DNA from 3 places in the Arthrobacter sp. TmT3-37 genome. Region 1 is predicted to be linked to each of the others. Evidence: riboswitches for the same ligand, from Rfam matches in the RefSeq annotation. Region 1 holds a riboswitch; each other region holds the start of a gene.
What was found. A riboswitch is a leader RNA that binds a small molecule or an ion and turns the genes downstream of it on or off. The one in region 1 is predicted to bind thiamine pyrophosphate.
Positions count from the first base shown of each region.

Region 2: linked by a shared signal. The riboswitch ahead of thiD (bifunctional hydroxymethylpyrimidine kinase/phosphomethylpyrimidine kinase) and the one ahead of ACX80U_RS07950 (ECF transporter S component) in region 1 are both predicted to bind thiamine pyrophosphate.
Region 3: linked by a shared signal. The riboswitch ahead of thiM (hydroxyethylthiazole kinase) and the one ahead of ACX80U_RS07950 (ECF transporter S component) in region 1 are both predicted to bind thiamine pyrophosphate.

Region 1 covers NZ_JBTNDU010000004.1:186,038-189,303, forward strand. The annotation lists gene ACX80U_RS07935 (amino acid permease) at 1-126, shown strand, start outside; gene ACX80U_RS07940 (FUSC family protein) at 219-1,346, shown strand; gene ACX80U_RS07945 (DUF4235 domain-containing protein) at 1,403-1,663, opposite strand; TPP riboswitch at 1,814-1,938, shown strand; gene ACX80U_RS07950 (ECF transporter S component) at 1,998-2,606, shown strand; gene ACX80U_RS07955 (ABC transporter ATP-binding protein) at 2,603-3,266, shown strand, end outside.
Region 2 covers NZ_JBTNDU010000003.1:150,643-153,908, forward strand. The annotation lists gene ACX80U_RS05645 (Rne/Rng family ribonuclease) at 1-1,377, shown strand, start outside; TPP riboswitch at 1,480-1,590, shown strand; gene thiD (bifunctional hydroxymethylpyrimidine kinase/phosphomethylpyrimidine kinase) at 1,582-3,177, shown strand.
Region 3 covers NZ_JBTNDU010000003.1:246,429-249,694, forward strand. The annotation lists gene ACX80U_RS06185 (DUF427 domain-containing protein) at 1-100, shown strand, start outside; gene ACX80U_RS06190 (aldo/keto reductase) at 229-1,260, shown strand; TPP riboswitch at 1,311-1,405, shown strand; gene thiM (hydroxyethylthiazole kinase) at 1,446-2,351, shown strand; gene thiE (thiamine phosphate synthase) at 2,351-3,031, shown strand; gene ACX80U_RS06205 (alpha/beta hydrolase) at 3,092-3,266, shown strand, end outside.

The sequences.
Region 1 (3,266 bases):
CCGCTGTGGTTCATCCTGCTGGGTGCTGCCTGGTACCTGAACCGCAGGACACCGCTGCAGCAGGCCCGCATCGAGGAGCACAAGGCGACACTGCGGTCCGAGCGCTCCGCCGCTGCAGCCCGCTAGTCCCGCTCCATCCGATACGTGAGGACCGTCCCGCAGGGGGCGGTCCTTCGTCGTCCCGGGGTGTGCACAAGGGGGGATGTCATACTGCTGGGATGGCCAAGAACAGGATCCTCCGCGGCCGTGGCGTCCTCGCAGCCCGTCTCGACGACGACCTGAAGGAGCGGCTGCGCGCCGCCGTGGTCGATCCCCACCTCCTCCTCGCGGGCAAGGCCGCCCTCGCGGCCGCCCTTGCCTGGACCTTCGCGCTCGCCATCCCGGGAGAGGCCTCCCGGTATCCGTACTATGCTCCGCTGGGCGCCCTGCTGGCGATGTACCCGACGGTCGCGGGAACGCTCAAGTCAGGTCTGCAGACGGTCGCCGGACTCACGATCGGGATCGTCCTGGCTCACATCGCGGTCTGGGCGGGAGACCCCAACTGGCTGACGATCGCCTTCGTCGTCGGAGCGGGCGTGCTTCTCGCCGGCCCCCTGAAGAGGACTGCGGGCGGCGGCTCGGGGATCGCGTCCGCCGGGCTGTTCGTCCTGGTCATCGGCAACGAGAACCTGGGGTACTCGCTGGGCTACTTCGTGCAGACCGTCGTGGGCGTGGGCGTGGGCGTCGCCGTCAGCGCGCTGATCCTGCCGCCGCTCAACCTGAACGACGCGGTGGGGCAGATGAGCCGGCTCCGCAGGACGGCTGCACGTCAGCTCCAGGAGATGGGCGAGGCCCTGCAGGAGGACTGGCCGGCGGACGACCCGCGCTGGCCCGAACGGCGGGACGACCTCACCGCCACGGCACGGAATGCCCGCGAGGCCCTGCAGTTCGCGGACGAGAGCAGGAAGGGCAATCTCCGGCGGCGCTTCCACCCGCACGACGCCCGCCGCGACCACCGGCACGTCGAGGTCCTCGAGACCGTGGCGATCCACACGCTGAACATCACCAACATGCTGCAGGACGCGCTCCATGGGACCTCCCGTGAGCACCCCCTGCCCGCCGCGGTCCGGCCGCCCCTGCAGCAGGCGTTCACCGCCGTCGGCGACGTCCTGGACCTGTGGACGGTGGAGGACCTCGACGCCGAGGCGCTGCAGGTCGCCGAGCGGAGCCTGAAGGACCTCGAGATCAGCGCGTACGAGACCTCGTCGAAGGAGGTCCCCTTCGGTGCTGCGGCCGCGATCGGCATGAACCTGCACCGCATTCTGCAGACGGTCGCACAGGAGCAGCGGACCGACGGGGCCGACTGAACCCGGGAACGACGAGGGGCACCCCGGAGGGTGCCCCTCGATCCCCACGGGGCTGCTCAGGTCAGGTCGCGGCTCTTCGCGAACCGGTCGATGGCCTTCTGCGTGGAACGGTTCGTCAGCACCTGGATGGTGGTGCTGACCGCACCCGAGATGATCGCGAAGACGAGGGCCGAGCGCAGCGTGTTCTCCAGGCCGTCCTTGCTCTTCGGCGGCGCTTCGCCCGTGATCCTCTCCCAGAGGAAGTCGACGAGCTTGGTCCCCACATAGCCGGCGCCGACACTCATTCCTGCGCCGAGCAGCTTGAACAGTACGTTCATGGTCTCTCCTTCTTGTCCGATACTCCTGCGCCTAGCCTAGCGGCGGTGCGTACCCCGCCGCAGGGACGATCCGGCCCGCAAGCGGTTCCGGAGGTGCGGGGCCGAGCCCGGCGTCGCGGTCCACCGGTGTAGGATCGGTAGCGCTCAACCAACAAGCGACAGGGGAGCGCCGATCCGCAGCATGCTGCGGGGACGGGCGCTGAGAGTGCGGACCGCCGCAGACCCTCGAACCTGATCCGGCTAGTACCGGCGAAGGGAGTCGAGTTCTCAGAGTGCACGGCGCTGCTCCGGCGGCCCCGGCACTATCCCCTCCTGTACCTCAGGAGGATTCACCATGGCATCATCCACCGCCCTCAAGACCACCTCCGGGCGCACCCGCCAGTGGCGCGTCGTCGACATCGTGGTGGCCTCGGTCATCGCCGTCGCCGTCGGCGTCCTGTTCTTCGCCTGGTCCGCGGGATACTCCGGCATCAGCCTGCTGACGGCCGGTTTCCCGCCCCTGGCGGGCCTCTACTCCGGGGGCTGGCTGATCGCCGGCGTCCTCGGGGGACTGATCATCCGCAAGCCCGGTGCCGCCCTCTACTGCGAGATGCTCGCGGCGGCTGTGTCCGCCCTGATCGGCACGCAGTGGGGCGTGGGCGTCCTCGTCTCCGGAGCGATCCAGGGAGCCGGCGCCGAACTGGTCTTCCTGCTCTTCCTGTACCGGAAGTGGAACCTGCCGGTCGCGTTGCTGGCCGGCCTCGGCGCGGGCCTCGCCCTCGCGATCAGCGAGAACATCCTCTACAACGCGCTCTGGACCTTCGAGTTCAAGCTCCTCTACACCGTGTTCGCGGCCATCTCCGGCGTCGTCATCGCGGGCCTGCTCTCGTGGCTGGCCATGCGGGGCCTCGCGAGGACGGGTGCGCTGTCCTCCTTCGCCGCGGGCCGCTCGGCGGACGTGTGACGGCAGCACACCCACCGGCCGCGGGGGCCGTGCAGGTCAGCGCCCGCGGCTGGGGCTGGCGCCACGCGGGCCGGAAGGCCTTCGCGGCACGCCACCTCGACCTCGACATCGGGCCGGGAGAGCGCGTGCTGCTCCTCGGGGCGTCCGGGGCGGGCAAGTCGACCGTGCTGCACGGACTCGCCGGGGTGCTCGGCGCGCAGGACGAGGGCGAACAGGAGGGCGGACTCCTGCTCGACGGCGTCCCCCCGGCCGCGGCGCGGGGGAGGGCTGGGCTGGTGCTCCAGGACCCCGAGACGCAGGTGGTGCTCGCCCGCGTCGGCGACGAGGTGGCCTTCGCCGCCGAGAACCTCGCCGTGCCCCGCGAGGAGATCTGGCAGCGCGTCGGCAGGGCGCTCGACGACGTCGGCCTCGACCTCCCGCTCGACCACCCCACCACCGCGCTGTCCGGGGGGCAGAAGCAGCGCCTCGCGCTCGCGTCCGTCCTCGCGATGGAGCCCGGGCTGCTCCTGCTCGACGAACCCACCGCGAACCTCGACCCCGACGGCGTCCTCGAGGTGCGGGACGCCGTCGTCCGCGTCCTGGAGCGCACCGGTGCCACGCTCGTCGTCGTCGAGCACCGCGTGGCGGTCTGGGCCGATGTGGTGGACCGCGTGATCGTGC
Region 2 (3,266 bases), on a different contig from region 1:
GTGGTCCGCGACGTCTTCAACGAGGACTTCTCCAAGCTCGTCGTCTCCGGCGAGGAGGCCTGGGACACCATCGAGGCCTACGTCATGTACGTGGCGCCGGACCTCGTCGGCAGGCTCGAGAAGTGGACGGGCGACGAGGACATCTTCGCCGCCTCGCGCATCGACGAGCAGATCTCGAAGGCCCTGGAGCGCAAGGTGTTCCTGGCGTCGGGCGGCTCGCTCGTGATCGACCGGACCGAGGCGATGACCGTGGTCGACGTCAACACGGGCAAGTTCACCGGCAGCGGCGGCAACCTCGAGGAGACCGTCACGAAGAACAACCTCGAGGCGGCCGAGGAGGTCGTGCGCCAGCTGCGGCTCCGCGACATCGGCGGGATCATCGTGATCGACTTCATCGACATGGTGCTCGAGGCGAACCGCGACCTCGTGCTGCGCCGTCTCGTCGAATGCCTCGGCCGTGACAGGACCAAGCACCAGGTCGCCGAGGTGACCTCGCTGGGGCTCGTCCAGATGACGCGCAAGCGCATGGGCACGGGCCTGCTCGAGGTCTTCGGCGAGGACTGCGAGCACTGTGCGGGCCGCGGCGTCGTCACCCACATGGAGCCCGTGGAGCACCGCCGTTCCGTGCCTGCGCCCGACAACCAGCAGCAGCTGCGCCAGGACAAGCCTTCCCGGAGCGAGCGCAAGCGCAACCGGGGACGCGGCAACCAGCAGGACGAGGGCATCGCACTGCCCCCGGCCCCCGTGGCCGAGACCCCTGACCGCGCGGCGAAGGCCGAAGCGGCCCGGGCTGCCCTCGCCAGCATCGCGGCCGCCACGCACCACGCCCACGAGGAGCACGCGGAGCAGACCCCTGCCGACGCCGACGTCCAGGTCACGGAAGCCGTGCTGACGATCAACGGCGAGACAGTGACCCTGCCACGGGCGGAGAGCCGTCGGCCGGCCGTCGAGGAGGCCCAGGAGGCGCCCGCGACGCGCCTGACGCTGGACAGCCTGAGCGAGGCCTTCAACCGCCGGCCCGCCGATGTGGACGATGTCCCGGCCGTCGACGTCGCGGCCGCTGGCGACGGCGCCGCGGCAGACGGCGATCGCGAGGAGGCCGCCGACGTCCGGGCGGTCCCCGCGACCAGCGCCGCGCCTCCCGTCGTCGTTCCCGCGCCCGAGGCGCCGGTGCGCCGGTCCAGGCCGCGACGCCGGGTCGCCCGCAGCGCGCAGGGCGCTGCGGACACCGCCATCGAGACCCAGGGTGCCGAGAGCGCCGCCGAGCCCTCCGGGACGCGGCACGTCGCCAAGGCCGGGCCGATCGCGCGGAAGCCGGAGCCGTCCGGTGCGGAGCCGCTGATCTTCGGCGTCGGCGTGCCGGCGTCGGAGCTGTAGCAGCTCCACGTACGACGGATCGGCAGGCACGCGAAGGCCGGAGTCCCCAGGGGCTCCGGCCTTCGCGTGTCCCGTCCATGGGCGCCCGGCTGCTATAGGCTGGTCGGTGACACGGGGTGCCCTGCCGGATGCAGGGCTGAGATCACACCCGTCGAACCTGATCTAGTGGGCCTCGCGCCCGTGCCTAGCGGAGGGATGTCAGTCATGGACACTGCCCGAACAGCGTGCGATCCGATCTCCGGGATCCCCAACATCCTGAGCATCGCCGGCTCGGATCCGAGCGGCGGCGCCGGGATCCAGGCGGACATCAAGAGCATCAGCGCCACGGGCGGGTACGCGATGGCCGTGGTGACCGCCTTGACGGCGCAGAACACCCGCGGCGTGACCGCGGTGCACACCCCGCCCACGGACTTCCTCCGGCAGCAACTCGACGCCATCGCCGAGGACGTGCGCATCGACGCCGTGAAGATCGGGATGCTCGGGTCCGCCGCCGTGGCGCGCTGCGTCGGCGCATGGCTCGACCACGCCCGCCCGCCGGTCGTCGTGCTCGATCCGGTCATGGTCGCCACCAGCGGTGCGCGGCTGCTCGACGACGACGCGGTACGCGCCGTCGTCGACCTCGCCCGGCGTGCGTCGCTGGTGACCCCGAACATCGCGGAGCTCGCCGTCCTCGTCGGAGCGGATCCTGCCGCCTCCTGGTCCGCAGCGCTCGAGCAGGGGAGGGTCCTCGCGGTCCGGCTCGGCACCCGGGTGCTGGTGAAGGGCGGGCACCTGCCCGGCGAACGATGCCCGGACGCCCTCATTCCCGCCCCGCAGGACGCAACGGGCGGCCCGGACACCGTGGTCCTCGACGGCTGCCGGGTGCCGACCGAGAACACGCACGGTACGGGCTGCTCGCTGTCGTCCGCGATCGCCACGCGGTTCGCCGTGACCGGCGACTGGCCCACGGCGGTGCGGGAGGCAAAGTCCTGGCTCGAAGGGGCACTGCAGGGCGCCGACCTGCTGGACGTGGGAGCAGGCAGCGGACCGGTGCACCACTTCCACGCCGGACCTGATCCTCGCGCGCACCAGCGCTTCACGGAGCTCGCCTGGCGCGACATCGGGGAACTGCGCAGGAACCTCCTGGAGCTGCCCTTCCTCACCGCGCTGATGGAGGGGGACCTTCCCGCGACCGACTTCGCCTACTACCTGCAGCAGGACGCGCTGTACCTCCGCGACTACTCCGCCGTCCTGGCCCGTGCCGCCGCCATGGCGCCGGCCGAGGACGAGCAGCTGTTCTGGCTGTCCGCGGCGACGTCGTGCCTGCAGACCGAGGCGGAGCTGCACCGGACCTGGCTGTCGGGGAAGACCGGCATCCGGGCAGGGGAGGGCGATGCGGGTCCCGTCACCCGCGCCTACTGCGACCACCTCCGGGCCGTCGCCGGGCGGGGATCGTACGCGGAACTCGTCGCCGCCGTCCTGCCGTGCTTCTGGCTCTACGCAGCGGTCGGCGACCACGTGCAGGAGAGGGTGCAGGAGAGACCGCAGGGAGGACCCGGAGGCCACGGCCCGTCCGGTCCGCATCCCTACGCCGCATGGATCGCGACCTACGCCGACCCCGGCTTCGCGGAGGCCACCGCGCGCGCCAAGCAGATCGCCGACGGCGCGCACCGACGGGCGTCCCCGGTCGAACGCACGGCGATGCTTGCGGCCTTCCGCTGGTCCGCCGCCTATGAACGGGACTTCTTCGACGCCCCGAGGGCCCGCGCTGCCGCGCGCCGAGCGCCCGCTGATTTGCGGGAGGGCGCTGTACTGGCGTAATCTGAACCCTCGGTGCACTTGCCTGTCAACCGGCATGTCCGGCGGCAACTGCGCAGGATTCGCAGACTGGGATGTCCAGCAGACACGAG
Region 3 (3,266 bases), on a different contig from region 1:
GAACCAGGACGCCGCCTGGAGTTATCCGGAACCGAAGGAAGCGGCGGAGAACATCCGCGGTTACTACGCTTTCTGGAAGGGCGTCACGGTCACCGACTGAGCACTCCGCACAGGGGCGCCGTCCGATCGACGGCGTCCCCTTGCGGTGCGCCAGCAGTACTGCGCGACCTACCCGATCCACCCGCCCGATCCACGGCGCCGCCCGGCGCCCGAACGAAGGAGAACCCCATGGAATACCGGAAACTCGGCAACAGCGGCACGTCGGTCTCTCACCTCGCCCTCGGCACGATGACCTTCGGAGCGGAGTCGGACGAGTCCACCTCCCATGCCATCCTCGCCGACTACGCAGCGGCCGGCGGCAACCTGATCGACACCGCGGACGTGTACACGGCGGGGGCGTCCGAGGAGATCATCGGTCGGTGGCTCGCCAGGAACCCGACGGAGCGCGACCGCATGGTGCTCGCGTCCAAGGGCCGGTTCCCCATGGGCGACGACGTCAACGACCTCGGGCTGTCCAGACGGCACCTCCGCCGGGCGCTCGACGCCTCGCTCACGCGGCTCGGCGTCGACCACATCGACCTGTACCAGGTGCACTCGTGGGATCCGCTGACGCCGCTCGAGGAGACGCTCGGCTTCCTCGACGAGGCGGTCGTCCAGGGCAAGATCGGGTACTACGGCTTCTCGAACTACACCGGCTGGCAGCTGACGAAGGCCGTCATGCTCGCCCGCCAGCGCGGCTACTCGCTGCCGGTGACGCTGCAGCCCCAGTACTCGCTGCTCGTGCGGGAGATCGAGGCCGAGATCGTGCCCGCGGTCCTCGACGCGGGCATGGGCATGCTGCCGTGGTCGCCCCTCGGTGGCGGCTGGCTGACCGGCAAGTACTCCCGTGACACCGAGCCGACCGGGGCCACCCGCCTCGGCGAGAACCCCCAGCGCGGCATGGAGGCCTGGGAGAAGCGCAACGCCCAGGACAGGACCTGGCGGATCATCGACACGGTCACGGAGATCGCCGCGGAGCGGAGCGTCAACGCCTCCCACGTGGCTCTCGCCTGGGTCGCCGCGCAACCGGGGGTGACCTCGGTGATCCTCGGTGCCCGCACCCGGGAACAGCTGGCGGACAACCTGGCGTCGTCCGACCTCGAGCTGTCGCCCAGCGACCTCGGCCGCCTCGGCGAGGTCAGTGCCCCCACCTTCAGCGACTACCCGTACGGTGGCCCCGGCATCGAGCAGCGCAGCCGCCGCATCCAGGGCGGCCGCTGACCGGGGCGCCCGCAGGGCTGGACGCTCCGGCAGCCAGCCGCTATCGTTCGAGCAGCGACACGGGGTGTCCCTTTCCGGGGCTGAGATGAGACCCGTCGAACCTGATCCAGCTCATACTGGCGAAGGGATGTCCTGCCGGTCCGACGTCCGGCCGTCCTTCCGCCGTGGCAAGCGAAAGGCAGCACATGTCGGAACCGACCCTCGAACCACTCGAAGCACCCCTCGAAGCACCCCTCGGAACACCCCTCGGAACACCGCCCGAGAGCCTCCGGGGCGCCGACCCGCAGGTGACGGCCGAGGCGTGTGCCGCGCTGCTCGCCGCACTGCGCGACGCCGTGCCGCTGGTGCAGTGCATCACCAACGCCGTGGTCACGAATGTCACAGCGAACGTGCTGCTCGCCGTGGGCGCGACGCCGGCGATGGTGGACATCCCGGAGGAGGCCGGCCAGTTCGCGCCGGTAGCCTCGGGGGTCCTGGTCAATCTCGGCACACCGACCCCGGCCCAGTGCGTCGCCATGCGCGAGGCGGCGGAGGCGGCGTCCGCCGCGGGGACCCCGTGGGTCCTGGACCCCGTCGCGGTGGGATTCCTCGCGGTCCGGACCCGGACGGCACAGGACCTCGTCGCGATCCGGCCGACGATCATCCGCGGCAACCCCTCGGAGATCATCGCGCTGGCCGGCACGGGAGGCGGCGGGCGCGGCGTCGACTCCGTGGACGGTCCCGACGACGCGCTGGACGCGGCGCGCCTGCTGGCGATCCGCCACGGCTCGGTCGTCGCCGTGTCGGGGGCCGTCGACGCCGTCGTGCCGGCGCACGGGCCCGTCGTCCGGATCGCCAACGGCAACCCGCTCCTGACGCGCGTGACCGGTGGAGGCTGCGCGCTCGGAGCCGTGATGGCAGCCTTCGCGTCCCTCACCCCGGATGCACTGCTCGCGGCCACAGCGGCGACCGGCGTGTACACCCTCGCCGCGGAGCGTGCCGCGGCCGGGGCGGCAGGTCCCGGCACGTTCGCCCCGCGCTTCCTCGATGCGCTCGCCGACGTCACGCCGTCGGATGTCCGCCGTGGCCTGCGCCTGTCCGGGAGCGACTGATGCCCCGGCCTGCTACGGCGCAGTACCTGCCGCTCTACCTCGTGACGGACACGGCCCTGTGCGCGCCCCGGGCCGTCACCGACGTGGTCGCGGCGGCCGTCGCCGCCGGTGTCACCTGCGTGCAGGTCCGGGACAAGCACGCGGGCGGGCGGGACCTCGTGTCGCTCGTCACCGCGGTGGCCCGCGCCGCCGAGGGTCGGGTGCCGGTCCTGGTCGACGACCGGGTGGACGTCTACCTCGCGGCGCGAGAGCTCGGGGCGCGCGTCGACGGCGTGCACGTGGGCCAGTCCGACCTGCCACCGGGCGTGGTGCGGCGCATCGTCGGCGTCGATGCCGTCGTCGGACTGAGCGCGGCGACACCCGGGCAGGTCGCCGCCGCGCACGCCCTGCCCGCCGGCACGGTGGACTACCTCGGCATCGGAGCGGTGCACGCCACCGCCACGAAACCGGACCATCCGGCGCCGCTCGGCGTCGAGGGGTTCGCGACGCTGGCCGCCGGCGCCGACCTGCCCTGTGTGGCGATCGGCGGGATCACCACCGCGGACGCAGCCGCGCTGCGGGGTGCCGGGGCGGCGGGAATGGCGGTGGTGTCCGCCATCTGCGCGGCGGCCGACCCCGCCGCTTCCACCAGGGACCTGGCTGAAGCATGGCGTGCCCCCACGGGATGGCGGAGCCGATAGCCGAGTCCGGGCGCAACGGCAACCGGGAGAGTAGGGACCACCGGGACCTAGAATCCGGATGTGGCGACGAGGAGGACCGTGCTTGCCGGCGCGCTGGCCGCGCCGCTCCTCGTCGCGGAGACGGCGTGCGACGGAGGACCCATGAACCGCAGACAGCCCGACGAGGCGGCGCCGCATCCCGCCCTCCTGGCCGCGCGCCCGGGAACGTCGGAATCCGGCAGCGGGACCAGAACGG